3 regions of the Shewanella sp. SM73 genome follow, and region 3 is predicted to be linked to each of the others. Evidence: predicted binding sites of a transcription regulator. Region 3 holds the regulator's gene; each other region holds the start of a gene.
The links. The regulator NrdR, encoded in region 3, represses ribonucleotide reductase genes. The targets are predictions, from matches to a motif close to AAACACNANATNTNGTGTTT.

Region 1 (11,023 bases), on a different contig from region 3:
TTATGAGCATGATCCGTGACCAAAAAACCATGTTTGATAAACTCTCATCGAGCTTTTCGACTAAGGCATTAAAAATTGCCGAACGCAGTGTCGGATTACTATCCAAAGGATTTAACGAAGAAAGTAGTAGTCACGTCGCCCAAATCGTCATCGAAGAAACCAATGTGGGTGCAGTGGCCATCACGGACAGAGAAAAACTGTTAGCCTTTATTGGCATAGGCGCCGATCACCATCTCCCTGGTACACCGATTTCATCCAAAATCACCTTAGAAGCCATCAATCAAAATAAGGTCATGTTCGCCGATGGCGTTGAAACGCCCTATGCATGCTCTATTTCTTCTCATTGCCGTCTAGGGTCAAGTCTAGTGATCCCGCTGCGCAGTGATACCGAAGTCATTGGCACGATTAAACTCTATGAGCCTAAGAATAAACTTTTTTTGAATATCAACCGTACTTTAGGTGAAGGTATTGCCCGCCTGTTATCGAACCAAATTCTTTATGGGCGTTTTGAGCAACAGCAAAATCTACTGACTCAAGCCGAACTTAAATTGCTGCAGGCTCAGGTCAATCCGCACTTTTTATTTAATGCACTGAATACCATTAGCGCGATTATCAAACGTGATCCTGATATGTCTAAGCAGCTATTGCAGCAGTTATCGCAATTTTTACGGATCAATTTAAAGCGAACGACAGGCTTAGTGACGCTTGGGGATGAGCTAGATCACATAGCGTCCTATCTCACCATTGAAAAAGCGCGTTTTATTGATAAATTACAAGTCAGTATCGCGATACCTGAATCACTCTACCACTGTAAAGTCCCCGCCTTTACCCTGCAGCCAATTATTGAGAATGCCGTAAAGCACGGCACGTCGCACATGATTGAGCAAGGGCAGATCAAAGTGACTGGCAAGCTCGAAAATGATGTACTGGAGCTAGAAGTCACAGACAATGCCGGGTTGTATCAGCCCATTGAGGGCTCAGAAGGCCTAGGGATGAACTTAGTGCATAAGCGAATTCAAAATATTTTTGGCGAACAATACGGCGTGACAGTGGAATGCGAGCCCGATCAATTGACTCGTGTCACCATAAGATTGCCCATAGAAAGCCCTGAAACATCAAATATGGATAACCGCACGTGATCAATTGTTTAATTGTCGATGATGAGCTGTTTGCTCGTGAAGAATTAGCTGACCTTTTGGGGCAAGAACACGACATCCAAATCGTCGGTCAATGCGCCAATGCTATTGAAGCATTACAGAGCATAACCAAAGAAAAACCTCAGTTAATCTTTCTTGATATCCAAATGCCACGCATTTCGGGCATGGAACTTATTGCAATGCTCGACCCCGATGACATGCCGAAAATCGTGTTTGTCACCGCCTACGACGAGTTTGCCGTCAAAGCCTTCGACAATCATGCCTTCGATTATTTACTCAAACCCATAGATGCCGACAGACTCAGTAAAACCCTCACTCGTGTGCGTAAAAATCTAACGCCTCAAGCTATGGACTCCATTACCCCAAAGAGTCTTGAACATATTCCCTGCTACAGCGGCAATAAACTCAAAGTCATTGCAATCCAAGATGTGGAATATGTGTTCAGTGACTTAAGCGGCATCCATGTGGCCAGCACGAAAGGCAAAGTCCATACCCAGTTGACCTTGAAAGTGTTCGAAGAAAAAACCCCACTGGTGCGCTGCCATAGGCAGTATTTGATTTCACCTAAGGCGATTGCTGAAATTGAGCTGTTAGATACAGGGGCTGAAGTCACCACTCATTTAGGCGATAAAGTACCCGTATCACGCCGCTATCTTAAAAGCCTTAAACAGCTATTTGGCTTTCAATAAACACAATACCAAAGTTATCTTAGCGACGTATTTTTAGCCATAAGATGGCCAACAACACTCACCGTTAACATACAATGGTAACCACTTAAGCTCACCAATTGCCGCTCACACTGCATTTTCGACCACTCATTGAAATTACAAAGTTTTATATCAACAACTTGTTTACACTCGCCAGAACTCAAATGGGGAGATAACAAAAATGATGTGGTTCCTACTCTGTGTCGGTCTACTGATCGGCGGCTACTTTATCTACGGCGCCTTTGTCGAGAAAGTCTTCGGCATTAACGCTAATCGTCAAACACCCGCTTTCAGTCAAACTGATGGCGTCGACTTTGTGCCTATGTCTAAAGGCAAAGTCTATCTAATTCAATTATTAAACATTGCAGGCGTAGGCCCAATTTTTGGTCCTATCTTAGGTGCACTCTATGGTCCTGCAGCCATGTTGTGGATTGTGGTTGGCTGTATCTTTGCAGGTGCAGTACATGACTACTTCTCCGGTATGTTGTCAGTGCGCAATGGCGGTCAATCCGTGCCAAACCTTGCGGGTAAGTATTTAGGTAAGAGCGCCAAACACTTCATGAACGTGTTTGCTATTGTGCTGTTACTGCTTGTCGGTGTGGTCTTTATCTCTGCGCCTGCAGGCTTACTTGGCAAGCTTACTGGTTGGGATGTCAGTATCTTCGTTGGTATAATCTTCGTCTATTACCTGATTGCAACTGTGGTACCTGTCGATAAAATTATCGGTCGTCTGTACCCCTTCTTTGGCGCTTTATTGTTCTTCATGTCGTTTGGTTTAGCTTTCGCAATTATGCTATCAAGCGAGCATACCTTACTGCCTAACGTACAAGCGGGCGATTTCTTCCAAAACTTAAATCCGAACGACATGCCACTTTGGCCTGCCCTATTTATCACTATTGCCTGTGGCGCAGTATCGGGTTTCCATGCTACTCAATCACCGTTAATGGCCCGCTGCGTTGAAAACGAGACTAATGGTCGCTTCGTCTTCTTTGGTGCCATGATTGGCGAAGGCATTATCGCATTGCTTTGGTGTGCCATCGCGTTGTCTTACTTTGGCGGAGTTGAAGGGTTAAGTGCGGGTATGTCAGGTAACCCTGCCAACGTCGTCTATGAGGCCTCTACCGGTCTGTTAGGCGCTATCGGTGGCTTTATGGCTATCCTAGGGGTGATTATTCTGCCGATTACCTCAGGCGATACGGCTTTCCGCTCTGCGCGTTTGATTTTGGCTGAATTTTTCAATATGCCACAAATCTCACTACCAAAGCGCTTAGTGTTAGCTCTCCCACTGTTTGTTATCGGCGGCATATTGACCCAAGTGGACTTTGGTGTGATTTGGCGCTACTTCGGTGTAGCAAATCAAGCCACTGCAGTATTAATGCTGTGGACGGCTTCGGCTTACCTGCTACGACATAACAAACTGCATTGGATTGCGACAATTCCAGCGATGTTTATGACCACTGTGGTTATCACCTTCCTACTGAACTCGTCAACCTTAGGTGCCGGTTTACCTATGACGGTATCAACCATAGCGGGCATAGTCACAACCTTAGTGATTACAGCACTCTTGATTGTGAAAACCAAAGGTAAAGGCGAAATTGATTTACCGGTTGAAACTGAGCTTAAAGAGACAGTCAAAGACTAGTCAAACAATTCAAATGACCAACCTAAAACAGGCGCTTTATTGCGCCTGTTTTGATCATACTGCTCCACCAATAGCAGCTATCACAGGTTTAAGCTAGCAAGGTATTCAAGCTTGACTCGATACCATTCCACACTGTATCAGGCATACAAAACTGCTATACTCCCGCCATAGCACATTGCAACATGCATAATATGAATCAATCGAATAACCCGCTCCACGGCATTAAACTGGAAACGATCATCACTTATTTAGTCGAGAAATACGGCTGGGAAGAATTAGGTGAAAGAATTAATATCCGCTGTTTTACCCACGATCCCAGCATCAAATCCAGTTTACGTTTTTTGAGAAAAACAGAGTGGGCGCGGGATAAAGTCGAATATCTTTATTTAAGAGCCAATAAATTACCCTTGCCGCCACCCAAAGCAGACTCTAGTCAAACGGCTAAGAAGCCTGCGGCAAAAATTGCGACGAAGAAAACCAATCAAACTCCCCCTGACAAGTCAGCTAAAAGCGATAAACCTAACACAGATGACAAAGTAAATAGCCATATTTGGGGTAACAGTTAATCTTCGCCCTCTGCAGCCATAAAACGTGAACAGCCCTCACTTAAGGGCTGTATTGTCATCAGCAATATCACGCTCTTTGCCAAATAAGCCAAAAATTAGCTTCAGTTTTCCAATTAATGGCCGATAGCAATTTGAGTATCAACACAGTTTGCATCTAATGGAGTATGGAATGAGCATTAATGGAATAAACAGTGCCACAATCGGCTCAGCTTTCACTCCGGTATCGGGCGCATATATCGCAGCAACTCCTGCCACAACAAAAACGGCGACTAATGAATCGACTGCAGATACGCAGGATACTCAAGACACAGTCTCCATTTCTTCAGCTGGCCGCGCCGCATTGTCCGCAGATGTAGGTGCCCCTTTAAGAGACAATGCTGCAGCCAAAAAAGATGGAATAGAAAACGATGCGTCAGAAGAGCCCATGGCGTTAATCGACCAACAGATCCAGAAAATAAAGGAGCAGATCAAAGCACTACAAAAAATGCTGGCCAAACTTAAAGGAGATGACTCTGAGGTTGCGGAGCAACAGCGTAAGTTAATCCAAGAACAAATAATGCAGCTAAGTAGTCAAATAGCGACCTTGACTGATAAGAAGATGCGCGACGCGCAAAAGTCAGCTTAGACAAAATAACTGACCAATAGTCTTTGTAATACAGCCCGTAATGGATGATAACCTAGATAGGAAAGCTAAACATTAAACGCCAAACATTGAGCCCATCGCCACGACGATAACTGAATCCGATGCGATCAACACTCAATAATTCACCGCCTAACGGCTTAGAAAAGGCAAGGGAGAAGCCTGCCTCATAGCTGCCAGAAACAATAGTATCTTGCTCTATCTCGCTAATAAATCTAAGTTCATTGAAATACCAATAGCCTACGGCAAAGATCCTTGGTTGCACCTGCAGATCCCACCATTGCCAGCGTGGTGCTAACCCTAAATCAACACCTGTTTGTAGTACTGCAAATTGATCAGAAAACTTACCATAGTGCTCGCTGTACCCAGCAAAGCGTAATCTCGATACCCACACAGCATCCTGCCCTGCTAAGGTAAAGTCATACAAGCTACTGATCCCTGAGGCGATAATAGCAACGTTATCGTTTTTATCGAAATTAGTACCAAAACCGATATCTAAATACCCTTCCATTCGAGTATTTTCGCTCGCCTGCCAATGATGCTCAAAACCTGGGGTAACTGTCATAGTACCTATCGACGACGGCAACTCACCTTCAGTGATATCTTTGGCTAAATAATCAAAAAAGCCAAAGGAGATAGGTAACCGTAACCAAGTTTGGCTACCGCTATCTTTCTTCAAATCAAAGCTTAACGGAATGCTAACGACGGTGGCATTTTGGTTTGCAGCGCGGTAAACGCCAGTGCCAAGATAACTACCAAAGGCGTAAACAGAATTTGGATTAGTGCTAGTTTCTATCGGATTACTACCATTAGCATTACTATTCGGTGCATGATTGATAGAAAAGCCGGGATCATCCGCTTGAGATGCAGATATGAATGTATTTGTAGCGGAAATACTATCGGCAAAGGTGGTAGGAATAACGCTCAGTAATGCCAAGCACATTAGCGACAAGCTTAATAGCAACCGACTGAAACAATGGCTCAATTGACTTAAACCTTCCTCATTTTTAACTCAATCGGTCGACTCATCATGATGACAAAACTACTTCTTTTCATCCATAAAATGATATTCAGACATCATGTGTCCAAGCTCAGTGGATTTAGTTTTTAAGTACGCTTCGTTATAACGATTTTTACCAACTTGCAGTGGTACGCGCTCAACCACTTCGATGCCAAACTCCTTCATCGCTTTCACTTTACGCGGATTATTGGTCATCAAACGCACATGCTTCACCCCTATCTGTTCCAGCATAGGCTTGATCATGTCGTATTTACGCATATCCGCTTCGAAACCGAGTTGCTCGTTGGCTTCAACCGTGTTAGCGCCTTTATCTTGCAGCTCATAGGCGCGAATTTTATTCAGCAAACCAATGCCACGGCCTTCTTGGCGTAAATAGAGGATAAAGCCACTGCCCGTTTCCGCAATATTTTGCATGGCTGCTTGTAACTGAAAACCACAGTCACAACGCAAGCTAAATAAAGCATCGCCGGTTAAACACTCGGAATGAATACGGCCCAACACAGGTTCATCCGCACTGAGCGTACCGAATGTGAGCGCAACATGCTCTTTACCTGATTCGGTATCTTCAAAACCATGCATGGCAAACACGCCCCAAGGAGTGGGTAACTTTGACGTCGCGACATATTTTATCGACATACTTAACCTTAACGACAACTCTCATTCCATGAGACGAATAAGATCCCTAGAAACAAAACGAGGATTAGGCACTTAGCCAACTAAGCGCATTATTCTAAAGTGTTTTCGAACAATCCAGAAATACTTTAGTGTTTTAATCAACTAAACCAAACATGAATGTCTTTTCGATGGGCAGCACGAAGGAATGGATTAAAACGAAGCAGTGCATAAAATACAAGGAGCACAAACACGCGATCGACACTCGATCCCGTGCCAGTGACATCCTATCCCACATTAAAATTTTGCGGGAGCGTATCCAGTAACTTCCGTTAGCCCCATTTCACGGCCAATAGCAGTCATAGGGTGGATTACCACAAGCCCTTTGACAGACTTTTTCAGTTTGCCCATGTCTGCTTGTTCCGCTTTTGTCAAAGCACGATGGAAAGGCAAACCTTTGATATCTGACCCTTGCTTATTCAATAAGCGGGTTTGTTGCCCTTTCACACTGCCGATTTGCTTAGTGACCGCAGCGATTTCGCGTTTGAACTGGGCAATAATGACGTCATCGCCTCTTTGTTCAGCCGCAGCAAGTTTACGACGAAATTTATCTAATTTATCGTTAAGCTGCTGCAGTTCTTGCTTTAAATTCATTCTGTTACCTTAAATTACCTAAGTTAGCCACAGTAAAATCTTAGCCTGATTATGCTAGCGTCTGTGTCAAGGCCTGAGATTATAGCAGCAAGTTACAGATCCTCGTTACCGCTTTTATAACAAACGAATGATCTGATTGCTGCTACCGCGAAAGACAAGACTCGGATCGGCAAGACTTTGTTCAAATTTTCCGTCCACCAGCACATCAATATAGGCCAACACGGCGCGCTGTTCATCACTCAACTCATCGAGCACATAACCTGTCCACAGCCAAATATCTTTACCCGAACACTCAGTCTTGACTCGTTTGACGAGCGTCAAAATGGCACTGAGATTGACAGGCAATAAAGGATCGCCGCCCGAAAGCGATAAACCACGGCGCACAATCCGCTTATCATTAAGATCGGCAATAATCCTATCTTCTATCGTCCTATCAAACACATGCCCAGAACGGGGATCCCACGTGCTTTGGTTGTAACAACCCCGGCACTGGTGCTCACAACCAGAAACAAACAAGGTCGCACGCGTACCAGGACCATTGACCACATCGATAGGGAAATACTGATGGTAATTCATTGATGGTCACTCACAGTGCATTTCATCTTTTAACATTGGTACTTACCCCATGGCACCATTGATGCCACGTGATGCCACGTGATGCCACGGAATAAGTCTAACAGGCAGAATAAGGTAATAGTGTTACAAGTGTTTGATCCTGCGTTTTACTTCTTCTTGCTTGCCATAATTAAAGGGCCGCGCATCTGGGCTGCCTAAGTAACCGCACACACGGCGCGTCACAGAGACTCGACTAGGTTCATGATTGCCACACTTAGGGCAAGTGAACCCTTTACTGGTACAACTAAATTCGCCGGTAAAGCCACAGTCGTAGCATTCATCAATTGGCGTGTTAGTGCCATAGTAAGGCACGCGGCTGTAGCTATAATCCCAGACGTTTTCCAGCGCTTCGAGGTTATGCTGCATATTGGGATATTCACCGTAACAAATAAAGCCGCCGTTGGCGATAGCGGGATATGGCTGTTCAAAATCAATTTTATCGTAAGGATTTACGCTTTTTTCCACATCGAGGTGGAAACTATTCGTGTAATAGCCCTTGTCCGTCACCCCTGTGACTAGCCCAAATTGCTTCGCATCCAGTTTACAAAAACGGCTGCAGAGACTCTCACTTGGCGTGCTATACAGACTAAAGCCATAACCTGTTTCGGCCTTCCACGCATCGGTAGCCGCTTTAAGATAAGCTACAATAGCAACGGCTTTTTCCCTTAATTGTGCATCATCAAATACATGGGTTTGGGTGCCATAGAGTGCATTCATGGTTTCATGCAAGCCAATGTAACCGAGTGAAATTGATGCGCGGCCATTTTTAAAGATTTGCGCCACATCATCATCAGCGCGCAAGCGTACACCACAGGCGCCTTCCATATAGAGGATAGGTGCCACGCGAGCTTTAACACCGTTCAGTCGCTCAATACGAGTATCCAGTGCTTTACGGGCTAATACTAATCTGTCATCTAAAATGCGATAAAATTCAGCTTCATCGCCATTGGCTTCTAAAGCAATCCGCGGCAGGTTTAAACTGACCACTCCCAAATTATTGCGCCCTTCATGCACAAGCTCGCCATTTTCTTCATAGGTGCCTAAAAAGCTACGGCAGCCCATTGGGGTTTTAAATGAACCAGTCACTTTCTCGACTTGCTCGTAGTTGAGAATGTCGGGATACATGCGCATTGTTGCGCATTTGAGCGCCATCTGTTTTACATCGTAATTGCAATCGCCCGCTTTATGATTAATACCATCGCGAATCGCAAACACTAGCTTAGGGAATACTGCCGTCTTGCGATTTTTACCCAATCCCGCCATCCGCACTTTGAGCATAGATTGCTGAATTAAGCGTGATTCCCACGACGTACCTAAACCAAACCCAAAGGTCACGAACGGTGTTTGACCATTGGCAGTGTGTAAGGTATTGACCTCATATTCCAAAGACTGGAATGCATCGTGACATTCTTTTTCAGTTTGTGCCGTAGCAAAGGCTTTGGCATCGGTGATCTTCCAATTCAGGGCAATTTGGTAATGCTTGTCGTAGCTCTTAGCGACAAATGGCGCTAACACTTCATCGATACGGTTGATAGTTGTGCCGCCATAGATATGACTCGCCACTTGGGCAATGATCTGCGCGGTCACTGCTGTCGCTGTTGAAATAGACTTAGGGGTTTCAATTTCGGCATTACCCATTTTAAAGCCGTGGGTCAACATGCCAGCTAAATCAATCAACATGCAGTTAAACATCGGGAAAAACGGCGAGTAATCTAGGTCGTGGTAATGGATCTCGCCCGCCTCATGGGCAGCGACCACATCCTTTGGCAAAATATGACTCTTGGCATAATGTTTAGCAACTATGCCCGCGAGTAAATCCCGCTGAGTAGGAATGACTTTTGAATCTTTATTAGCATTTTCATTGAGCAAAGCCGCATTGCTTTGCTCAACTAAACCACGGATTTCGAGGTTGAGTTTACTGGTCGCTTCACGGCACACATCTCTGTCGTGGCGGTATTCGATATACACGCGCGCAAGGGACTTGTACGGCCCTTCCATCAGTAAATTCTCAACCGCATCTTGTAGATGGTGGATATCAACTTCAGCTAATGGCGCGACGCTTTGACTGATACATGCTGCCACTGTCGCTGCATAGTCGCCATCCTCTATTCCAACTGAGTTTGCAGCGGCATTCACTGCATCCCTTATCCTTGTTTCATCAAAAGGTGTGCGGCAACCATCACGCTTAATTACGACTGGCATTGTTCAGTTCCTCTCCATCTCGCCTAAAAATTAACACTACATCTAGTGATTTTAAAAGCATAAAACACAATATGTAGAGTATTAGGCTACAATGACGGTAAGGAGTCCATGATCCAGATCATAGTTTTTAGGATGAAATAAAAGAACAAACAAGAACTGCAGCTAGGCCCAATTATCTGAAAATTGCGCCTTGACCTGCTGATTAAACCCAGCTAGTTGAATGCGTGACAATTTGTGTTTATCACGCACTATGGATGTGAATTAACGTTTAGCAAGCGCAAGATAACTACTGAGTTGGCCCGATGCAGATTGATGTGCCCCCATAGATGAAGCAAGTTGCATCATAGATTTTAGCCCCTGCCACTGCTGCTTTTGAGCATCCGTAAGCGGAGGTTCAGAATTCAAATAATCCGTCAATTGGCTAAGGACTTTCGTGGCCTTCTGGGCTAGCACCGGCGACTGAGCATCATCCATATTGGTTAAGACGTTTTTAGCATCAACTAAGGTATTGATAAGAGGATTATTAGGTGATTTTTTAGCTAATGACTTGATTTCATCATCTAAAAAATCTTGCAACGATTGTTTAGTCGGCGTTGTTGTGCTCGGCACTGTAATACCGTTTTTCGATAAACGCTCGAGTTGCACATCCGATAAAATGCCATCTTTTTGTAAGCGCGACACCAATGCGGGAATATCGGCGACGCCAAATTGACCATCAGCAAAAAAATCCTTCGCCATCGATTGAATTTTCTGTGCGCGTTGCGCCCGTGGCGACAGCGCTATCTCATCGGTTTTACCTTTATCGGGTTTGGTAGCATCCGTCTGCGTTTTATTTGTTTCTGTCGTAGTATCGGTTTTAGCCGTGCTCGTCTTTTGGCTATTGGCACCATAGGCATCGGCGATACTGGCACTGCTGCGATTAAGATTAAAGGCATTTAAAATAGAATTCATCGTCAAAAATTCGGCGTCTAAGACTCAATAACGGTTTTAAAGCAAAAACTAAGCCAATCAAGTATTAATCAGTGCAACCCCTGAGTTAATAGCATCACTATGCATAAACCAACTTGTATCTAGGACTGTATATCTTCGATCAAGGCAAGACATTGCCGCCTTAGTAAATCGAGTGCCTCAGCGTCCATCTGCACTTTATCAAGCAAGGTTTGCTTCAAGGCAAGAGCTTCGTGCCTGATACCCTCTCCTTGACTTG
Region 2 (11,023 bases), on a different contig from region 3:
TTCTATCGGTAAGGACTTGACGGTTAAGCCTTTAGCTTGGCTGGCAATAGATGCCCAGCGGCGCGAGCAGGTAAAAAGCAGCTCACTGTGGTGACACATTAACGCTGCGCTGCCAAAATCAGGGACCGAAATGGGTACGGCACGTTTTTTTGATTGCTGGGCGAGCAAAATATCAAAAAATGGCGTACTGAGATCCGTATCGGTAATGCCAATATGGCGGTAACTTAGGTAATCATCGAAGCTGATCTGCGGCTGTTTAGCCAAGGGGTGAGACGAGTTCATCAGACAGACCATTTCATCGCTGAACAAGGTTTCCCACACCAGATCGTCTTGAAGAAGATTCGGTTGGCTCAGATCGTGGGGTAACAGCACAAAATCTAACGAGCCTTTGATGAGTCCATCAAAACCAATATTGTCTTTGCTATAAATATCGAGATGGATATGGGGGGCCAAACTGAGAATATGGGCACTTAATTTGGCGGCCAGCAGTTCAAAGGTACTTTCGCGCATCGCAAGCGAAAAACGCCCCTCAAAATGTGCAGGGTTAAACGCATCCTGACTCATGATCTGATTCATATCATTGATCATTTGCTGCACGCTAGGCCCTAATCGTCTTGCCAATGGGGTTGCTACCAGTGAGTTGCCGTTACGATAGAACAGTTCATCGTTCAAGCTGTCCCTGAGCTGGCTTAAGGTTTTACTGACGGATGAGGGGCTTAAACATAAACGTTCGGCGCTGGCGGTTACACTCAGGGTATCGAGCATCACATGCAAAGTGATCAAATGCTTCATACTAATCCGCGAAAGCTTGGCCAAATCCATCGGTGACATCCTATTGATTTATCGTGTACACGCATTTAAAGATACGTTCTTTTAATCATGATAAACAATAACATATAACTAACCCAGCATCTTACTCAGTAATGCGCGTCAGCTCACAGGCTTTCTCAAAACGAGTGTTCTTGAAGGCATCTGGTCTCAACGTCATCTTGCTTAACGCCATTGTCGATAAATTAAAGTTAACAAAAAAGCGAATGCATTTGAGCATTCGCTTTTGGGATGTCTCACTTGAGATGGCTAACTGATGATCAACATTCAATAAGCATAACGTTGATATTCAAGCAGCAAACTCTAGACGCTAAGCGTCGCAAGCTAATGAGTAACTCAATACAGCTAAGCCTAGCTATGTTTGTTTGCAAACTCATTCATAAACTTGACCAAGGCAACTACGCCATCGAGTGGCATTGCATTATAGAGGCTAGCACGCATACCACCTACGATACGATGGCCCTTTAAGGCAACGAGTCCAGCTATTTGGGCTTGCTTTAGGAACTCACTATCGAGCGCTTCGTTGACTAATTGGAAAGTCACGTTCATTTGTGAGCGGTTCGCTGCAACAACCCCATTACGGTAGAAAGCATTACCATCAATGCATTGATATAACATCTGCGCTTTTTGTTGATTAATTTTTGCAATACTCGCAATGCCGCCAATGGACTTAAGCCAAGCAAAGACTTCAGCGGCGAGATACCAAGCAAAGGTTGGCGGTGTGTTGAACATAGAGTCATGCTCAACGGCTAAACGATAGTCCATGATGGACGGCTGCGGTAAACTCGGCAGTTTTAACATGTCATCGCGCACTATCACTATCGACAGACCCGATGGACCTATGTTCTTTTGTGCGCCAGCGTAAATCAAACCGTAGCGGCTGACGTCGATTTCACGTGACATAATGGTTGACGATAAATCGGCAACAATTGGCCAAGGTGAGTCTAATTCATCAAAAATTTCGATACCATCTACTGTCTCATTAGGGCAATAGTGAACATAGCGATAATCGGCATCGATTTTATGTAAATCAGGTAAGACAACCGCATTGAGTCCATTGTGTTTTTCAACAATATTCAAGCTATCAATCTGCGCTTCACCCACGAGCTTTTGTGCTTCGGCTAACGCGGCAGATGACCATTGACCACTGACTAAATACAGGGCTCTGCCATGATTACCTAAAAAATTATTCACAACAGCGGAGAACTGTCCACGACCACCGCCGTGCATAAATAGCACATGGTAATTTGTGGGGATCTGCATCAATTCACGTAAATCGGACTCGGCTTGTTGTGTAAGCGCGATGAACTCTTTACTTCGGTGGCTGATTTCCATCACGGAAACGCCTTGGCCATTCCAATCAAGTAATTCCTGTTGTGCTTTTTTCATTACCGCTGCGGGTAACATTGCAGGTCCAGCACAGAAATTATAAATCGCGCTCACTGACACTCTCCTTAATCCCAACCATGATGTAGGTATTGATAAATACGAAACCATTCTAAAACGAACAATGCTATCAACATCAATGCCATTAAAAAAACGAGCGTCCAATTGGACGCTCGTTAATATGACACTTAATTACTCTTCGTCTTGCTCATCATCAGCAAGCTCGTCTTCATCTTCGTCCAACTCTTCTTCGTCATCCAGCGCTTCTTCAAGCGCCTCGTCGGCTAATTCACCTTCGATAATGACAGGAACAATCGGTAAACCGTTTTCATCCAGCTCGACTTCATCTTCTTCAGTTTGGATTTCGTCGATACGTTGTAGGCCGACCACTTTCTCGTCGCCCGCAGTACGGATAATCGTTACACCTTGAGTGTTACGGCCAATGATAGACACGCCACTCGCAGGCGTACGCACTAGAGTACCTTTATCACTGATGAGCATCAGTTCGTCGTTAAGACCGACTTGAACAGCCCCAACAACAGCGCCGTTACGTTCGCTCACCTTGATTGAAACTACACCTTTAGTCGCACGGCTCTTCGCAGGATATTCAGACAGTTGCGTCCGTTTACCGTAACCGTTTTCAGTCACAGTCAGAATCGCGCCATCGCCTTTGGGTACGATAAGCGACACGACTTTCTGACCTTCTTCTAAACGAATACCACGAACGCCTGTTGCAGTACGGCCCATAGGACGTAAGGACAAGACTTCTTCGCCGGTTTCAGGATCGGTTTTCACTTCGCCTGTTTCAGAATCACGTACTTTCTCACCAAAGCGAACCACTTTACCTTCGTTCGAGAACAACATGATTTCGTCATCACCGTTCGTGATATCGACACCGATCAGTTGGTCACCGTCTTTGAGGTTAACGGCGATAATGCCGTTTGCACGTGGGTTGCTATAAGCAGTTAGTGCGGTTTTCTTCACAGTACCGTGAGAGGTCGCCATGATGATGTACTTGTCCGCAGCGTATTCACGTACTGGCAGAATCGCAGTAATGCGCTCGCCATCGGATAACGGCAGCAAGTTAACAATTGGACGACCACGGGCCGTACGGCTCGCTAATGGCAGTTGATACACTTTGAGCCAGTACATCTTACCAAAATCAGAGAAGCACAAAATGGTGTCATGGGTATTGGCAACTAACAGCTTCTCAACGAAATCTTCGTCTTTCACTTTCGTTGCCGCTTTACCTTTACCACCACGGCGCTGAGCTTGGTAATCGGTCAACGGTTGATACTTGGCATAACCTAAGTGCGACAGTGTTACTACAACGTCTTCTTCGTTGATCAAGTCTTCAAGACTCATATCGACTTCGTTAGCATTGATCACTGTACGGCGAGCATCGCCGTATTCTTCAAGGATTTGAACTAATTCTTCCTTGATCACTTCCATCAAACGCTCAGGACTGCGCAGAATAAACAGCAGACCCGCGATAAATTCGAGTAATTCTTCGTATTCGGCGATGATCTTATCGTGCTCAAGACCGGTTAAACGGTGTAAACGCAGTTCCAGAATGGCCTGAGCTTGTTGCTCAGTCAGGAAGTATTGACCGTCACGAATACCGTATTGTGGCTCTAACCACTCTGGACGCGCGGCGTCATCGCCCGCTTTTTCCAGCATGCCTTGAACGTGGCCTAATTCCCAACCTTGCTCAACCAATTTCACTTTGGCATCCGCAGGCGTTGGTGAGGCTTTGATCAGTGCAATAATCGGGTCAATGTTAGCCAGTGCAACCGCCAGCGCTTCCAAAATATGGGCACGCTCACGGGCTTTACGCAGTTCAAATACGGTACGACGCGTCACCACTTCACGGCGATGCAGAATAAAGCATTCGAGCATTTCTTTAAGGTTAAACAGTTTAGGCTGACCATTGGTCAGGGCCACCATGTTAATCCCGAAAGAACACTGCATTTGCGTTTGAGCATAAAGGTTATTTAGTACAACCTCGCCCACTTCACCGCGCTTAATTTCAATAACGATACGCATACCGTCTTTATCAGACTCGTCGCGTAGACCGCTGATCCCTTCAAGCTTTTTATCTTTAACCAGCTCGGCAATCTTCTCGATTAAACGGGCTTTGTTCACTTGATACGGGATTTCAGTGACGATAATGCGCTCACGGCCATTATCTTCGGTTTCCACATCTGCCAGAGCACGCATGATCGCGCGGCCACGGCCAGTTTTATAAGCATCAATAATGCCTTTACGGCCATTGATAATCGCTGCAGTGGGGAAATCCGGACCTGGAATGTATTCCATCAACTGTTCAATCGACAGTGAGGGTTCTTCAATCAATGCCAAACAGCCCTTCACTACTTCCGTTAGGTTGTGTGGTGGGATGTTGGTTGCCATACCCACGGCAATACCCGATGAACCGTTAATTAACAGGTTAGGTACGCGTGTAGGTAGTACAGCTGGGATCTGTTCTGTGCCGTCGTAGTTAGGGACGAAATCCACTGTCTCTTTTTCAAGATCGGCCAGTAATTGGTGCGCCAACTTATCCATACGGATTTCGGTATAACGCATTGCCGCCGCTGAGTCACCGTCGACCGAACCGAAGTTACCTTGGCCGTCTACTAAGGTGTAACGCAGTGAAAATGGCTGGGCCATACGGACGATAGTGTCATAAACAGCAGAATCACCATGGGGGTGATATTTACCGATGACGTCACCAACCACACGGGCAGATTTTTTGTAAGGCTTGTTCCAATCGTTCTTCAATTCACTCATGGCAAACAGAACGCGGCGATGAACCGGCTTTAAGCCGTCGCGCACGTCTGGTAATGCACGTCCCACGATAACGCTCATGGCGTAATCAAGGTACGAATTCTTTAGTTCGTCTTCGATATTAATTGGCGAAATAGATGATGCCAGATCAGTCATAAACTGCTCGTTCCCCTGAAAAATAGCCGACAACGTATAATCCGTATCATTGCCTAGCCCAAAAACGTGATTTGGCATTCTAACACAGTTATTTAATGTCGCCAGACCTATCATTATCGAATTGAGAGTCTGGTGGCTTAATAGATGAAAACACTGTCAATTTGGTCGTTTGTGCGATAAACAAGCGTTGAAATTCACGGCTTACGATGAGGAAAAATCGCCAAAGGGATAAAGTAAAAGGTCGATACGGAGCACAACAATTAACATAAAAGCAGATAACTGCTGAAAATTCACTCAACCACAAGGGCTTAGCTCAGTCGAGCACTTTGTTTATCAAACATAGTCGTTATAATAGCCGCACAATACAGCTTCTTCAGGTAATAGCATGCATCAGAATACCAATGTAGACCCACAGGAAATCGCAAAGTTTGAACGTATGGCCGAAACTTGGTGGGATCTCAACGGCGAATTTAAGCCGCTGCATCTATTAAACCCGCTGCGCTTAAACTATATCGATCAAACCGCAGGCGGTATTTTCGGCAAGAAAGTGCTCGATGTCGGCTGTGGTGGCGGCATATTGTCTGAAAGCATGGCCCGCATCGGCGCCGAGGTTGATGGCTTAGATATGGGTGATGAGCCCTTAGAAGTCGCCCGCCTACATGCTCTCGAAACGGGCGTGAGCATTAATTATGTAAAAAATACCGCCGAGGCCCACAGCCAAGATCATCAAGCCTATTACGATGTGGTGACCTGCATGGAAATGCTCGAACATGTACCCGATCCACAATCTGTGATCAAGGCTTGCTGTGACATGGTTAAACCCGGTGGTCATGTGTTTTTCTCCACCATCAACCGCAACATTAAATCCTACGTGCACACCATTTTAGGCGCGGAATATTTGCTAAAAATGCTGCCGGTTGGCACCCACGAGCATAAAAAATTCATTAAGCCTTCAGAGCTGATTGAACTAGTAGATAATACCGATCTTATCTGTACCGATGCCTTAGGGGTAAGCTACAACCCATTGACGGGCATTTTTAAGTACACGCCTAAGGTTGATGTGAATTACATGATTGCGACGCGTAAGGTTGATTAATATGAGTCTGGCACAGATCAAAGGCGTACTGTTCGATCTCGACGGCACCTTAGCCGATACCGCGCCGGATCTGGTGCAGGCCCTCAATTTAAGTCTTCAAGACGTCGGCATCGCCGCGCAGCCGTTAGCGGCCATGCGCTACGCCGCATCCCACGGCAGTTTTGCCTTAGTCGATGCCGCGATCCCTGATGCGGCAGAAGATCTTCGATCTCAAGTACAGCAAGGACTGCTCGCCCACTATCAGCGCATTAATGGCGATCACTGTGCGCTATTTACAGGCATAGCGGCATTACTCGACTGGCTCGAGTTAACTCAGCTGCCGTTTGGGGTGATCACCAACAAGCCAGCCCGGTTTACCCGTCCCTTATTGCGAAAACTGAATTTACACTTGCGTATGCCCGTTATCATCAGTGGCGATTCTACAAAACACCCAAAACCCCACACTGCACCTATGCTGTTAGGCGCACAACAACTGAACTGTGCTCCAGAGCAGATTTTGTATCTTGGAGATGCCGAGCGAGATTTGCTCGCGGCCAAGGCTGCTGGCATGTTAGGCGGCGTGGCCCTATGGGGTTATCTGGGCGTGAACGACAAGCCGTTGCAATGGCCAGCGCACGCGCATTTTGCGAACCCAACTGAGCTACATCAAGCACTAATCGAAGCATTGGCTTAACAATATCAACCAAAAACAGCGCCTACAATGCTCACGAATAAGGCATCCAATACGTAACTTCACTGACGGACATCAGTGTGTCAGCATACTATTTATGACCCACGGAAAAAGTCAGGCGCATAAAAGATCGGCACTCGTGAGCGATCGCGATCTAAAGAAAAAGATCGCCTAAAAATTCCCCATGAGTCTGACACGCTAACCTGAAATTGAGCTTCAAGGTTAGTCGTTACTAACGCAAAAGTTTATCCTCACGTTATCCACAAGATGTCCCCTGAATTCAGACTTGCAAATAGGGGCAAACCTCACTATCTTGTATCCCATATAATTTAAAACACCATATCTTGTGTATAGGTAACAATCAGACACACTAGAAGCTCGCCGCTTAATTGACTCGTTTTTAACCAGTCAGCTGTATTTAAGGGACGATTATTGATTGTTTTACAAGGATACGTACGGTGATTTTGCTCACCTAAATACATATAAGAACCAAGGCCTATCTCCAAATGAATAGCACTATGACAGTCACAAAACGCTGTGGCGATCGTGAGAATATCGATCTCGAAAAAATACACCGCGTAATTACTTGGGCAGCCAAGGGATTAAAAAACGTTTCTGTTTCGGAAGTTGAACTTCGCTCACACCTACAGTTTTTTGATGGCATCCCAACCGAAGCTATCCATGAAACCATTATCAAGGCTGCGGCGGATTTAATTTCTCCAGAATCACCGGACTATCAGTTCCTTGCTGCCCGTTTAGCGGTGTTTCATTTACGTAAGAAGGCCTTCGGTCAGTTTGAGCCGCCCGCATTGTATGCTCACGTGACTAAATTGGTTGAGCTGGGTAAATACGACCAACACATTTTAAGAGATTACACCCGCGAAGAGCTGGATGTGATGGATACCTATATCGACCATTGGCGCGATATGGATTTTTCCTACGCTGCGGTAAAACAGCTTGAAGGCAAGTATTTAGTTCAAAACCGTGTGAGCCACGAAATCTACGAGAGCGCGCAGTTCCTTTACATTTTGGTTGCGGCTTGCTTGTTTGCCCGTTATCCAAAAGAGACGCGCCTGAAATACGTTAAAGATTTCTATGACGCGGTATCAACTTTTAAACTGTCGCTGCCAACGCCAATTATGGCCGGGGTGCGCACCCCAACGCGTCAATTTAGCTCTTGCGTACTGATCGAATGTGGTGACAGCTTAGATTCTATCAACGCGACCGCTTCGTCTATCGTGAAATACGTCAGCCAACGTGCGGGTATCGGGATTAACGCCGGTCGTATTCGCGCCTTAGGTAGCCCAATCCGTGGTGGTGAAGCCTTCCACACAGGTTGTTTACCTTTCTATAAGTATTTCCAAACCGCAGTGAAGTCGTGTTCTCAAGGCGGCGTGCGTGGCGGTGCTGCGACCCTGTTCTACCCTATTTGGCACTTAGAAGTCGAATCTCTGCTGGTATTGAAAAATAACCGCGGCGTCGAAGACAACCGTATCCGTCATTTAGACTACGGTGTGCAGTTGAACAAAGTCATGTATCAACGTCTGATCAAAGGCGAAAACATCAGTTTATTTAGCCCATCTGACGTACCTGGCTTGTACGATGCTTTCTTTGAAGATCAAAACGAATTCGAACGTTTATATCTGCAATATGAGCAAGACAGCAGCATTCGTAAGAAAACGATAAAAGCCGTTGAACTGTTTTCACTGATGATGCAAGAGCGTGCCTCAACGGGCCGTATCTACATTCAGAACGTGGATCACTGCAACACTCACAGCCCGTTCGATTCAAAAGTCGCGCCGATCAGACAGTCTAACCTGTGTCTTGAAATCGCCCTGCCGACTAAACCATTGAACAACATCGATGATCCAGAAGGTGAAATCGCGCTTTGTACGCTGTCAGCACTTAACTTAGGTTCTATCAAAGAGTTATCTGATATTGAGCCATTAGCCGACCTCGCCGTACGCGCACTGGATAATCTATTGGACTATCAAGATTACCCTATCAAAGCCGCGCAAATCGCCTCGATGAATCGCCGTACCTTAGGCATAGGCGTGATCAACTTCGCTAACTATTTAGCGAAAAATGGCATGAAGTATTCCGATGGTAGTGCGAACGCTTTAACCCACAGAACCTTCGAAGCGATTCAGTACTATTTACTGAAAGCCTCAATGAACTTAGCCAAAGAGCAAGGTGCGTGTCCGTTATTCCACGAGACCACTTACTCTCAAGGTATTTTGCCAATCGATACCTACAAACGTGACCTAGATAAAATTTGTACCGAACCATTGCACTTAGACTGGGAATCACTGCGTAGCGATATCAAGCAATATGGCCTGCGTAACTCGACGCTATCGGCATTAATGCCTTCAGAAACCTCGTCGCAAATCTCCAATGCGACCAATGGTATTGAGCCACCACGTGGCCTTATCAGCGTGAAATCGAGCAAAGACGGTCAGCTAAAACAAGTGGTACCAGATTTCGATACACTGAAAGATAGCTATGAATTGCTGTGGAAAATGCCAAGCAACGACGGTTACTTACAGCTAGTGGGTATTATGCAGAAATTCGTTGACCAAGCGATTTCGGCTAACACTAACTACGATCCTTCACGTTTTGAAGGCCGTAAAGTACCCATGCAAACCCTGCTGAAAGATTTGCTCAATGCTTACAAGTTAGGTGTTAAAACGCTTTACTACCATAACACTCGCGATGGTGCGTCGGATTCACACGATGACATCACCAATTTAGAGAAAGAAGATGACGGTTGCGCCGGCGGCGCATGTAAAATCTAGTCTTTAACTTTAACGTTAACGGTTTTATAGGGATCCCTATTTAGTGGATCCCTATCCATTGGAAAAATAGCACCATGGCCTACTCTACCTTCTGTCAAACACCCAACGATGCCACCCGTGAACCTATGTTTTTTGGTCAATCGGTCAACGTGGCGCGCTACGATCAACAAAAATATGAAGTGTTCGAAAAACTGATAGAAAAGCAGTTATCTTTCTTTTGGCGCCCAGAAGAAGTAGACGTCAGTCGCGATAAGATTGACTACGGTGCATTGCCTGATCATGAAAAACACATCTTTATTTCGAACCTGAAATACCAAACCCTACTCGACTCGATTCAAGGCCGCTCGCCCAATGTGGCCTTTTTGCCGCTGGTGTCACTGCCTGAATTAGAAACCTGGATTGAGACTTGGTCTTTCTCTGAGACGATTCACTCGCGCTCATACACCCACATCATTCGTAATATCGTTAACGATCCTTCAGTGATCTTCGACGATATCGTCGTGAACAAAGAAATCTTAAGCCGTGCGACCGATATCGCCGCTTATTACGATCACTTGATCCAACTGACTCAGATATTCCATTTACTCGGTGCAGGAACCCATGTTATCGATGGCAAAGAAGTCATAGTCAATACCCGCACCCTGAAAAAAGCCTTGTACCTATGCATGATGTCAGTCAACGCCCTAGAAGCTATTCGTTTCTATGTTAGCTTTGCCTGCTCATTTGCCTTTGCTGAACGTAAGCTCATGGAAGGTAACGCGAAAATTATTCGCTTAATCGCCCGTGATGAAGCCTTACACTTAAATAGCACTCAGCATATTTTAAGCATCATGCAAGGCGGTAAAGACGATCCAGAAATGGGTGAAATTGCTGCAGAATGCCAACAGGAAGCTTTCGATTTATTCTTCAAAGCCGCAGAGCAAGAAAAAGAATGGGCAAAATACCTATTCAAAGACGGCTCTATGATAGGTTTGAATGAACAGATCCTGTGCCAATACGTTGAGTTTATTACTAATCAACGCATGAAGTCGGTGAATCTACCGCAACCATACCCAGAAATAACCAATCCATTACCTTGGATGAAAAACTGGTTAGAAAGCGATGCAGTGCAAGTTGCACCACAGGAAGTTGAAGTCTCTTCATACCTTGTCGGCCAAATCGACTCCGCGGTTGATGGTGATGAGTTCCTCGACTTCGATCTATAAGACACTTAAAAGTGACGTTACAAAATGGCATTAAAACAGTGACATCAAAAAAACGGCCACAAAACCTGTTTGCGAAGGCGCCGATCGTGCGCCTTCAAGG
Region 3 (11,023 bases):
CCAGGCGCTTTAGCGGCGAGTCCGCTACCAAAACCGAGTGCCAAAAAGTGGACAGGATTTTTTAATGACAGGCGCGTTAGCACCTGATCCTTTGACAACCATTTCATTAACATGCTCTTCGCTTAAAAGTGCTCGAAACCGTGATACGGTGGTGTAAACGGCTCACCATTGAGTTGCAACTTGAGCTTACTGCCTGCACAAATTTGTCCAACGCGAACAAACTTTGCTCCTGCATGGCTCAACGCTGTCTCAAGCGCACCTTTTTGCGCTTCAGGAACGGTGAACAGCAGTTCATAATCTTCGCCCCCCGTAAGCGCATAACCTAAGGCATGCTCCTCGCTGACGGTATCTTGCATCGCCCGTGAAAGCGGGATGCAATTAACATCGACAACCGCACCAACTGCCGAAGCCTTAAGCACATGACCGATATCCGAGATAAACCCGTCGGAAAGGTCGATAGCACTGGAGGCAAGCGAACGTAAAGCTTGGCCCGCTAAGACTCTTGGTGTTGGACGATAATGGCGATTGATCAGGAATTCTTTATGCTCGGCTCTAGCCTGTTGCGCGCCGCGAATGATATCCAGACCTAAGGCCGAATCTCCGAGCGTGCCCGTGACATAAATCCAATCACCCGCTTTAGCACCATGACGCGTGAGTGCCTTACCCTGTGGGACTTGGCCGTGCACTGTGATGCTAATCGCCCGTGGACCACGAGTCGTATCGCCGCCAATTAAGGCGATGCCATAGTAATCGGCCGCTTCAAACAAGCCTTCACTAAAACCACTGAGCCAAGTCTCATCGACTTCGGGTAGAGTTAAGGCAAGCGTCATCCACGCGGGTTCAGCGCCCATGGCAGCCAGATCAGATAAATTTACCGCTAAAGCTTTGTAACCTAAGGCAGCGGGAGGCATATCGGGGAAGAAATGGACATTTTCGACTAAGGTGTCACAGGAGATAGCGATCGACTTGTTTTCTGCGGGTTGCACTAAAGCGCAATCGTCACCGATGCCAAGCTTCACATCACGGCGAGTGGGGCCGCGGTTGCTAAAATAACATTCAATTAATTGGAATTCTTTCACTGTACAGTTTGGCACGACTTACATCGGCCACCTTTGTTAGCAATGAAAAACGGTATCCTAAGATACCGTTTGTCTTTATTACTTGCGTGCAACCAGTTTGTCGAGCAGTCCGTTCACAAACTTATGACTCTCGTCCGCACCGAAAGCTTTTGCCAACTCAATCGCTTCGTTAATCGCGACCTTGTATGGCACATCTTTACGGAAAGTCAGCTCATAGGTCGCTAAACGAACTATGGCTTTCTCTACTGGAGACACTTCATCAATCGGGCGTTCCAGATGCGGGATGATCAGCTCATCCAATTGGGTTTTCTTCGTTGCAACGCCTGAAAATAGCTCACGAAAATAAGCTACATCAACACCGTCGAGACTTTGTTCAGTTAAAAACTCATGCTCGACATCGGCAATATTATTCCCGCTTAGTTGCCATGAATAGATGGCTTGAACGGCTAAACGGCGGGCCTTGCGGCGCTCAGAAGGCTTCATTATTTTTCCTACTATAACAACTGTTGTTCAAGTTCTTGCAGAACATTGACCATTTCAAGCAGGCTTAGAGCAGCTTCGCCGCCTTTGTTACCCGCTTTGGTACCTGAACGTTCAATCGCTTGTTCAATGGTATCAGTGGTCAAAACACCGAAAGCAACAGGCAGATCAAATTCTAAAGCAACTTGAGCTAGACCTTTATTACATTCGCCTGCAACAAAATCAAAATGAGGAGTACCACCACGGATCACCGCACCTAATGCGATAATACCGTCGAATTTACCACTGGCAGCTACGCGACGCGCAGCTAGCGGCAACTCAACCGCACCTGGTACACGGACAACAGTGATATTGTCGTCGCTGACTTGGCCAAAACGTTTCAGCGTGTCAAGTGCACCTTCAAGCAAGCTCTCAACTAAAAAGCTGTTGAAACGCGAAATTACAATCGCAACTTTGGCATTTTTCGCTTCGATATTACCTTGAACTACGTTCATTATCTTACCTAATTTAGCTAAAGCACCCAGCTCGGGGCGAAAAGTGGCGACATGATATCACAGCCAATTGCCCAGAGCCCTATGCAAATTATCAGAAATTGTTAATTTTACTTCAGTGTAACTTTGGGTTTCAGTCCGCCACATACTCAGTCACTTCAAGGCCAAAGCCTGAAAGTGAATGGTAGCGTTTAGGCGAGCTGAGCAGACGCATCTTAGTCACGCCAAGGCTAGCGAGGATTTGCGAACCCACACCCACTCGGCGCGATGTCCCCTGCCATTTTGCAGAAGCAGGCGCTTGGCCTTGATCTTCGGCTTCAAAGGCTTTCACCTTAGAGAGGATTTCACAGGGGTGTTCTTGATTCCCGAGTAAAACCAATACACCACCTTCTGCAGAAATACGCTCCATCGCCTTTTCGAGTGGCCAGCTGCGTTGCTGATCGCGCTCTGAGTGGAGTAAATCGTTGAAGGTATTTTGCAAATGCACGCGCACCAAACAATCTTCTTTCACCTCACCTTTGACTAAGGCAAAGTGCAGTTGATTGTCGATAGTGTCTCTGAAGGTCACCATGTCGAACTCACCGAAACGGGTCGGTAATTTGCATTTCGCTTCACGCACAACCGTGGTTTCTTTGGTGTTGCGATACTCGATTAAAGCCGCGATAGTGCCGATTTTGATGCCATGCAACTCGGAGAAAATCTCCAAATCTGGGCGACGTGCCATAGTGCCGTCTTCGTTCAAAATCTCAACGATAACGCCCGATGGCTCAAGTCCCGCAAGACGGGCTAAATCACAGCCTGCTTCAGTGTGGCCTGCGCGGGTTAATACGCCGCCATCCTGTGCCATTAGCGGGAAGATGTGCCCTGGTTGCACTAAATCAGACGCTTTAGCCTCTTTAGCCACAGCCGCTTTCACCGTTACAGCGCGATCGTGGGCCGAAATACCGGTAGTCACACCCTCCGCCGCTTCAATAGAAACCGTAAAGTTAGTCGAGAACTGGGCGTTATTATTCGTCACCATTAAAGGCAGGTTTAACTGCTGGCAACGGGCTTTAGTCATGGTCTGGCAAATAAGTCCACGGCCATATTTAGCCATAAAGTTAATCGCTTCTGGCGTGACCATTTCGGCCGCCATGATCAAATCACCTTCGTTTTCTCTGTCTTCGTCATCCATCAAAATAACCATTTTGCCTTGACGAATATCTTCGATGATCTCTTCTATACTGTGCAGCGCCATTGTAGGACCTTATGATTTTGCTGTTATTATGAAATTCTATACCTAAATAACCTAAGCTGCCGATAAGCTTAAGTTAAATAATCTGCTCCTGTGCACTAACGCACAAAGCCGGCACGGGCTAACATTTCCATGGTGACGCCACCGCTCTTGCTGTCTTTGCCATCATAATTCATCAAACGTTCAAGATAACGGGCGATTAAATCCACTTCGATATTCACCTTATCGCCCGCTTGCAGGTCGATTAACGTGGTTTCCCCTGCGGTATGCGGCACTATGGTCAAGCGGAATCGACTGCCGTCCACTTCGTTAACCGTCAGACTCACACCATCAATGGTGATGGAACCTTTATGGGCAATATAACGCCCAAGCTCTACGGGTGCGGCTAACCAAAATTCAATGGCTTGACCACGCACTAAGCGTTGCTCAACCGTTGCCATACCGTCCACATGGCCACTGACCATGTGGCCGCCTAAGCGTGTGGTTGGGGTGACGGCCTTTTCAAGATTCACCTTAGTGCCCACTTTGTAGTGAGCAAAGCCGGTTAGACTCACGGTTTCGGCAGAGACATCAGCCACATAACCGTCGGCTAATTGCTGCACAACCGTTAAGCACACACCGTTAGTGGCAATGCTGTCGCCTAAACGCACATCGTTTAAATCCAGTTTGCCGCTCGCGACGGTAAGGCGAATATCGTCGCCTTTACGCTCCAGTTTTCGCAGGGTGCCAACGGCTTCAATAATCCCAGTAAACATGGTTAACTCACTTAATTAAATAAAGAACTATCAAGCTTAACGCTCAAAGTTAAACGGGTATCTGGCCCTAATTTGCGCTCATCTACCAAAGTTAGTGCAGGAATGTGCGCCATGGTTTGATAATCGGGCAATTGCAGCAGATTACGCCCATACCCACCGAGGATTTTCATCGCTTGGTACAGCACTAACTCATCGGCAAGCCCCTGCGCTAAAAATGCGCCCGCTAAGGTTGCACCCGCTTCCACCAACACGTGATTACAGCTTTGGCCTAAATAGCTTAATAGTTCAGGCAATGAGACGCGACCTGCAATTGCAGGTAACACGAGGCAACTCACATGGGAAGGCAATTGTGCTTGAAACTCTGCGGGATAAGCCACGGTCGAGACCAAGAGTATCGGCGATACGATAGCTAAGCAGGCGGCCGATAACGGCAAACGGGCGCGGCTGTCGAGTATGACTCTTAATGGCTGTAGTAATTGCGCCTCGGTTACACTGTCTTTTAAGCTGCCAAGTTCCTGATAACGCACATTGAGCGAGGGAACATCGGCTAATACGGTTTCAATCCCTGTGATCAGCGCACAAGAACGTAAACGTAATCGCTGCACGTCGCGGCGAGATTCTGGACCAGTTATCCATTTAGACACACCGTTAGACAGCGCAGTTTTACCATCGAGACTCGCAGCCAATTTGACTGTAACTCTGGGTAAACCCGATTCCATGCGCTTCATAAAGCCTAAATTCAAGGCATAGGCTTCATCGCGATGTAATCCCACATCCACTTCAATACCGGCATCGCGCAGCATTTGAATGCCACGACCACCTACTTGCGGATTAGGATCTTCCACCGCGACCACCACACGTTTAACGCCAATATTGATCAGCGCCAAGGCGCAGGGCGGCGTGCGGCCATAATGGCTGCAGGGCTCTAAAGTGACATAGGCCGTTGCGCCGCGGGCGCGTTCGCCAGCCATACGTAGCGCATGCACTTCGGCGTGGGGCTCACCCGCTTTTTGATGATAACCTTCACCAATGATTTGGTTATCTTTAACGATAACGCAGCCCACACTGGGATTGGGCCTCGTGGTGTAAAATCCTTTGCGCGCCAATTGAATTGCGCGGCTCATCATTTGGGTATCGAGTACGGACCAACTTATGTTCAAGCTCATATTCAACCCTGTTGTTAAAGGTTCCGGCTTTCACCAGTCTTACAAACCTGTCTTTTAAATTTGTGCTTTCACGCCAATCGCTCGTAAACGTCTGCCTTATCGGCGACAAAACTCAATGACTACTTTTGCAGCTTGGCGATGGCTTCACCAAATTCAGACACGTCTTCAAAGGCACGGTACACGGAAGCGAAACGAATGTAGGCGACTTTATCTAGGCTCATCAATTGCTCCATCATTAAGTTACCGACCATTTCTGACGGCACTTCCCGCTCGCCAGTGGCGCGCAGAGTAGACTTGATTTTGCTCAGCGCTTGCTCGATTTCATCCATAGACACGGGGCGTTTTTCAACGGCGCGCAACATGCCACCTTGGAGTTTTTCTTCATCGAAGGGTTGGCGTGAACCATCGCGCTTAATCACCCTAGGCATGACTAATTCGGCGCCTTCGAAGGTGGTAAATCTTTCATGGCATTCGGTGCATTCTCGGCGACGGCGCACTTGGTGGCCTTCTGCCACTAATCGGGAATCGATGACTTTAGTATCTGTCGCGCTACAAAATGGACAATGCATTGAGCCTCCTGCCAGTGAATGGTGGTAAAGCGTTAATGGCTTTACCTGTTAAATCTCGGCCAAACGCTATGAATTTAAGCCTAAGATTTTACCAATAAAAATGGCCGCGAGATGCGGCCATGGGATTTTATCCTATTTATGGGCTGAGGTTAACCACCTGATGCTTGTTAGGCTCAGCACCACAAAAAGGAGACTATTTACAGATTAGCCGTAAACAGGGAAACGTGCGCAAAGTGCCAATACTTGGCCTTTAACACGCTCAATCACAGCAGGATTGCTTGCATCATCAAGGATGTCACAAATCCAGCCAGTCAGCTCTTTCGATTCCGCTTCTTTAAAGCCGCGGCGCGTAATCGCCGGCGTACCGATACGCACACCTGAGGTCACAAAGGGTGAACGTGGATCATTTGGCACTGAGTTTTTGTTCACGGTAATGTTAGCGCTACCTAAGGCGGCATCGGCTTCTTTACCCGTTAAGTCACGACCAATCAGGTCAACTAGCATTAAGTGGTTGCTGGTTCCGCCAGAGACGATTTTGTAACCGCGCTCAAGGAACACTTCAACCATAGCTTTAGCGTTGTTAACCACTTGCTGTTGGTAAACTTTAAATTCTGGCTCTAGGGCTTCTTTGAACGCCACCGCTTTACCTGCGATAACGTGCATCAATGGGCCACCTTGACCGCCAGGGAATACCGCAGAGTTCAACTTTTTGTACAAGTCTTCATCATCAGCAGCAGATAGGATCACGCCACCACGAGGACCCGCTAAGGTTTTGTGAGTCGTAGATGTCACAACGTGTGCGTGTGGTACTGGGTTTGGATAAACGCCCGCAGCAATAAGACCGGCAACGTGTGCCATATCGACAAATAAATAAGCACCGATTTTGTCTGCGATTTCACGCATTTTTGCCCAGTCAACGATACCTGAATAGGCAGAAAAACCGCCGATCATCATCTTAGGCTTGTGTTCTAAGGCAATACGTTCCATCTCGTCGTAGTCAATTTTGCCAGACTCGTCGATACCGTAAGGAATGATGTTGTACAGTTTGCCAGAGAAGTTAACCGGTGAACCGTGGGTCAAGTGACCACCATGAGCTAAGTTCATGCCCAGTACGGTATCGCCAGGTTTTAACAATGCCATGTAAACTGCGCTGTTTGCCTGTGAACCTGAATGAGGTTGTACGTTAGCGTAAGTTGCGCCAAACAGTTCTTTCGCACGTTCAATCGCTAAGGTTTCAACTACGTCCACATACTCACAACCACCATAGTAACGCTTGCCTGGATAGCCTTCAGCGTACTTATTGGTTAACTGTGAACCTTGCGCTTCCATCACGCGTGGACTGGTGTAGTTTTCAGAAGCAATCAGCTCAATATGCTCTTCTTGACGCAGAGTTTCATTCTGAATTGCCTTAAACAGTTCCGGATCATAATCTGCGATATTCATATCTTTTTTCAGCATTGCTTACTCCAGCTGCCAATTCTTATAGGTAGGGTTGCGCGGTATTCTACTCGGAACGCGGTCACAATCCCAGTATTTGAAACATGAAATTCCTGCAGAGAGTGCTTGAACTTGGCTCATTGTCGAGTTGAGTTCGGCGCGCAATCGAGTAGAATTAGCCGCATCATTAGTCACTTAAGATAGAGAAAAATGGCTCAGTTTGTTTACAGCATGCTGCGGGTGGGTAAAATTGTTCCGCCTAAGAAGCAGATCCTTAAAGATATTTCTTTAAGCTTTTTCCCCGGCGCCAAAATTGGCGTACTCGGCCTCAACGGTTCAGGTAAGTCGACACTACTGCGCATTATGGCGGGTATTGACACCGAAATTGAAGGTGAAGCGCGCCCAATGCCGGGATTGAAAATCGGTTACCTGCCGCAGGAACCTAAACTCGATCCGAATCAAACCGTGCGTGAAGCGATTGAAGAAGCGGTAGCAGAGGCAAAAAATGCCCTGACTCGCCTCGATGCCGTTTACGCAGCCTACGCCGAGCCGGATGCCGATTTCGACGCCCTTGCAAAAGAGCAAGGCGAACTCGAAGCCATTATTCAAGCCCAAGATGCCCATAACTTAGAGTACGTCCTTGAGCGCGCCGCCAACGCACTGCGTCTGCCAGATTGGGATGAAAAAATCGAAGTGTTATCCGGTGGTGAACGTCGCCGCGTAGCGATTTGTCGTTTGCTGCTTGAAAAGCCAGAAATGCTGCTCCTGGACGAACCCACCAACCACTTGGATGCTGAATCTGTGGCTTGGCTTGAGCACTTCCTGCAGGAATATGCTGGTACTGTGGTCGCGATTACCCATGACAGGTACTTCCTCGACAATGCCGCTGGCTGGATTTTAGAACTCGACCGCGGTGAAGGTATTCCGTGGGAAGGTAACTATTCTTCATGGCTTGAGCAGAAAGATGCCCGTCTGAAGCAAGAATCGGCTACCGAAAGCGCTCGCCAAAAGACCATTGCCAAGGAATTGGAATGGGTACGTCAAGGCGCGAAAGGCCGCCAGTCTAAAGGCAAGGCCCGTATGGCACGCTTTGAAGAACTGAACACTAACGATTACCAAAAACGTAACGAAACCAACGAGCTGTTTATTCCGCCCGGACCTCGTTTAGGTGACAAGGTTATTGAAGTGAATAACCTGACCAAATCTTACGGTGACCGCGTTTTGATCGACAACCTGTCGTTCTCTGTGCCTAAGGGCGCGATCGTCGGCATTATCGGTGCCAACGGCGCGGGTAAATCGACCCTGTTCCGCATGTTATCCGGCGCAGAAAAGCCAGACAGCGGCAGCATTGAGCTGGGTGATACTGTGCAACTGGCCTCGGTTGAGCAGTTCCGCGATTCGATGAATGATAAGAACACCATTTGGGAAGAAATTTCCGGTGGTCAAGACATCATGCGTATCAACAACATGGAAATTCCGAGCCGCGCCTATGTAGGCCGCTTCAACTTCCGTGGTGGCGATCAGCAAAAAGTTATCGGCACTCTGTCGGGTGGTGAACGTAACCGAGTGCATTTAGCCAAACTGCTGCAAGCGGGTGGTAACGTCTTATTACTCGACGAACCCACCAACGACTTAGACGTTGAAACCCTGCGCGCACTGGAAGAAGCGATTCTGGAGTTCCCTGGTTGCGCTATGGTTATTTCGCATGACCGTTGGTTCCTCGACCGTATCGCGACCCACATTCTGGATTATCGCGACGAAGGACAAGTGAACTTCTACGAAGGTAACTACACAGAATACTCGGCATGGTTGAAAAACACCTATGGCGCCGATGTGGTTGAGCCACACCGCTTGAAATACAAGCGCATGATAAAGTAAATCTAGAATCTAGAATCTAGAATCTAGAATCTAGAATCTAGAATCTAGAATCTAGAATCTAGACAAGTGTAAATCTGAGGAGTTTAGCTCGAAAGGGTTAAGCTCCTTTTTTATGGCATCCAGTTACGCTATGAGTGCCGTAGACTTTGGCGCTATTTCAAAGGTGCTATTTCAAACTGAAACTATTTCAATTCAAGCTGGCAAAGTAGGCCACCAGCATGTCCATCATCACCCTGAGTGCAGGCTGCATGTGTTTGCGGGATTGATACACGCCATACACACCGAGGGACTGAGGTTTAAACTCAGTTAATAAAGGCACTAGCTGACCCGAGTCTAAATAGGGTTTCGCCGCCCAAACAGGCTGCATAGCAATTCCCTCACCCGCCAGCGTGGCATTGAGCACCACCATGGAATCATTGGCGCTAAAATTCCCATTCACAGGCACATTAAACGCCTGGCCTTGGTTTAACGTAGGATCGGAGTTCAGCGCTTGAGCCTGTTTTGCACCTACATCGGTTTTATAAAAGCGCCACATCACATCGCCAAAATAGGAATAGGTTAAGCAGTTGTGCTGAGTTAAATCCTCGGGATGCAGCACGGCGGCGCGCGCGGCAAGATAACTCGGTGCGGCGCACACCACAGACTCACACTCCCCTAAGCGCCTAGCAATAAGATTGGGATCGAGTTCATTGGTGATGCGAATAGCCAGATCAATCCGCTCGGCGACTAAATCGACGGTTTGGCTGCTCACGTGGAAATTCACACTCGCCTGCGGATAACTGGCTAAGTATTGGCGCACCACGGGCGCTAAAATCTGATGCGCCAAAAACTGGGAGCAACTAATACGTAGTAATCCCCGCGGAATCGCCACAGCGGCATGGCTTACCGCAGGCACTTCGTTAGCCAGTTCGAGCAGCCGATGACAATAGTCCAGCACTTGCTCACCCGCTGGCGTTAAGCTGAGGCTACGCGTCGAGCGATGCAATAACCTAGCACCAGACCATTCTTCCATTTCGCTCAAGTAACGGGTCACCATAGAACGCGACATATCTAAGGCATTGGCGGCGCTGATCATGCTGCCGCGCTCGACAATAGTGACAAACACTTTAGCCGCTTCGAGTCTATCCATGATTTATCTCCACTCGCGTTAAATCAATAACGTTTAATCACTCACTTTCAAATCACTCGAAGGTTCACTCGCGTACCCACATAACTAAGTAACTAGTAATTAAGAATGCAATAGTACACGCAGCTATTCGTCCGATTAATGCAACAAACATGGGCAGATACTCGCATTTATCTATTGATTTTTGCAACCTATACTTAACTCACTTTTGCAGCAGCTGCAAATCAATGAATGCTAAATCGAACCTTTTACTCTTTCACCCTGTGACTATAAGTGAGCCCCAAATGAACACATCAACCTATGCAATACGTAACACAGTTAACGCCACATTGAAGGCCTCGTCTAAAATCAGCCTAGCCGCCACCTTGTTGCTGGCAGGGCTTAGCGCGGTCAATGCTGCGCCATTGCAAGTGAGCCATTTTAATCCGGGCGAAAACAGCATCTTTGCCGTGTCATCGAGCTTTATCAGCGGCGAACACGAAATGATGCTAGTCGATGCACAATTTCAAAATAACGATGCCCAAAAATTGGTCGACACCATTAAGGCCAGCGGTAAAAAGCTGACTCAGGTGTATATCAGCCATAGCGATCCTGATTTCTATTTCGGCTTAGCCGTGATTAAAAAGAATTTCCCCGATGCACAAATCGTCGCGACTCAAACCACTGTCGATGCTATTAAAGCCTCAATGGAAGGCAAACTCGCCTACTGGGGGCCGATTTTAAAAGATAATGCGCCAAGCGAATTAGTGTTACCTAAGGCGATTCACAGTGACACTTTTACTATCGACGGTGAGCAAGTGATTATCAA

Region 1: nrdD (anaerobic ribonucleoside-triphosphate reductase) is a predicted target of NrdR. The motif match lies at 9,848-9,867, and genes of this name have one in related genera.
Region 2: nrdA (class 1a ribonucleoside-diphosphate reductase subunit alpha) is a predicted target of NrdR. The motif match lies at 7,256-7,275, and genes of this name have one in related genera.

Annotation. Positions count from the first base shown of each region.
Region 1 is NZ_JAKKRY010000001.1:91,643-102,665, reverse strand. Features, by position in the region: gene L5M51_RS00460 (sensor histidine kinase) at 1-1,139, shown strand, start outside; gene btsR (two-component system response regulator BtsR) at 1,136-1,846, shown strand; gene L5M51_RS00450 (carbon starvation protein A) at 2,046-3,506, shown strand; gene L5M51_RS00445 (VF530 family DNA-binding protein) at 3,689-4,072, shown strand; gene L5M51_RS00440 (FlxA-like family protein) at 4,242-4,697, shown strand; gene L5M51_RS00435 (hypothetical protein) at 4,750-5,697, opposite strand; gene ribA (GTP cyclohydrolase II) at 5,755-6,369, opposite strand; gene L5M51_RS00425 (YibL family ribosome-associated protein) at 6,643-6,999, opposite strand; gene nrdG (anaerobic ribonucleoside-triphosphate reductase-activating protein) at 7,114-7,575, opposite strand; gene nrdD (anaerobic ribonucleoside-triphosphate reductase) at 7,699-9,816, opposite strand; gene L5M51_RS00410 (hypothetical protein) at 10,078-10,767, opposite strand; gene L5M51_RS00405 (MarR family winged helix-turn-helix transcriptional regulator) at 10,887-11,023, opposite strand, start outside.
Region 2 is NZ_JAKKRY010000003.1:361,945-372,967, reverse strand. Features, by position in the region: gene L5M51_RS06900 (LysR family transcriptional regulator) at 1-822, opposite strand, end outside; gene serC (3-phosphoserine/phosphohydroxythreonine transaminase) at 1,180-2,271, opposite strand; gene gyrA (DNA gyrase subunit A) at 2,407-5,157, opposite strand; gene ubiG (bifunctional 2-polyprenyl-6-hydroxyphenol methylase/3-demethylubiquinol 3-O-methyltransferase UbiG) at 5,543-6,253, shown strand; gene L5M51_RS06880 (HAD family hydrolase) at 6,255-6,926, shown strand; gene nrdA (class 1a ribonucleoside-diphosphate reductase subunit alpha) at 7,430-9,718, shown strand; gene nrdB (class Ia ribonucleoside-diphosphate reductase subunit beta) at 9,793-10,923, shown strand; gene yfaE (class I ribonucleotide reductase maintenance protein YfaE) at 10,962-11,023, shown strand, end outside.
Region 3 is NZ_JAKKRY010000006.1:12,562-23,584, forward strand. Features, by position in the region: gene L5M51_RS10355 (phosphatidylglycerophosphatase A) at 1-107, opposite strand, end outside; gene thiL (thiamine-phosphate kinase) at 123-1,079, opposite strand; gene nusB (transcription antitermination factor NusB) at 1,158-1,562, opposite strand; gene ribE (6,7-dimethyl-8-ribityllumazine synthase) at 1,574-2,053, opposite strand; gene ribBA (bifunctional 3,4-dihydroxy-2-butanone-4-phosphate synthase/GTP cyclohydrolase II) at 2,184-3,287, opposite strand; gene L5M51_RS10380 (riboflavin synthase) at 3,383-4,039, opposite strand; gene ribD (bifunctional diaminohydroxyphosphoribosylaminopyrimidine deaminase/5-amino-6-(5-phosphoribosylamino)uracil reductase RibD) at 4,051-5,205, opposite strand; gene nrdR (transcriptional regulator NrdR) at 5,325-5,774, opposite strand; gene glyA (serine hydroxymethyltransferase) at 5,979-7,232, opposite strand; gene ettA (energy-dependent translational throttle protein EttA) at 7,422-9,089, shown strand; gene L5M51_RS10405 (LysR family transcriptional regulator) at 9,277-10,218, opposite strand; gene L5M51_RS10410 (MBL fold metallo-hydrolase) at 10,500-11,023, shown strand, end outside.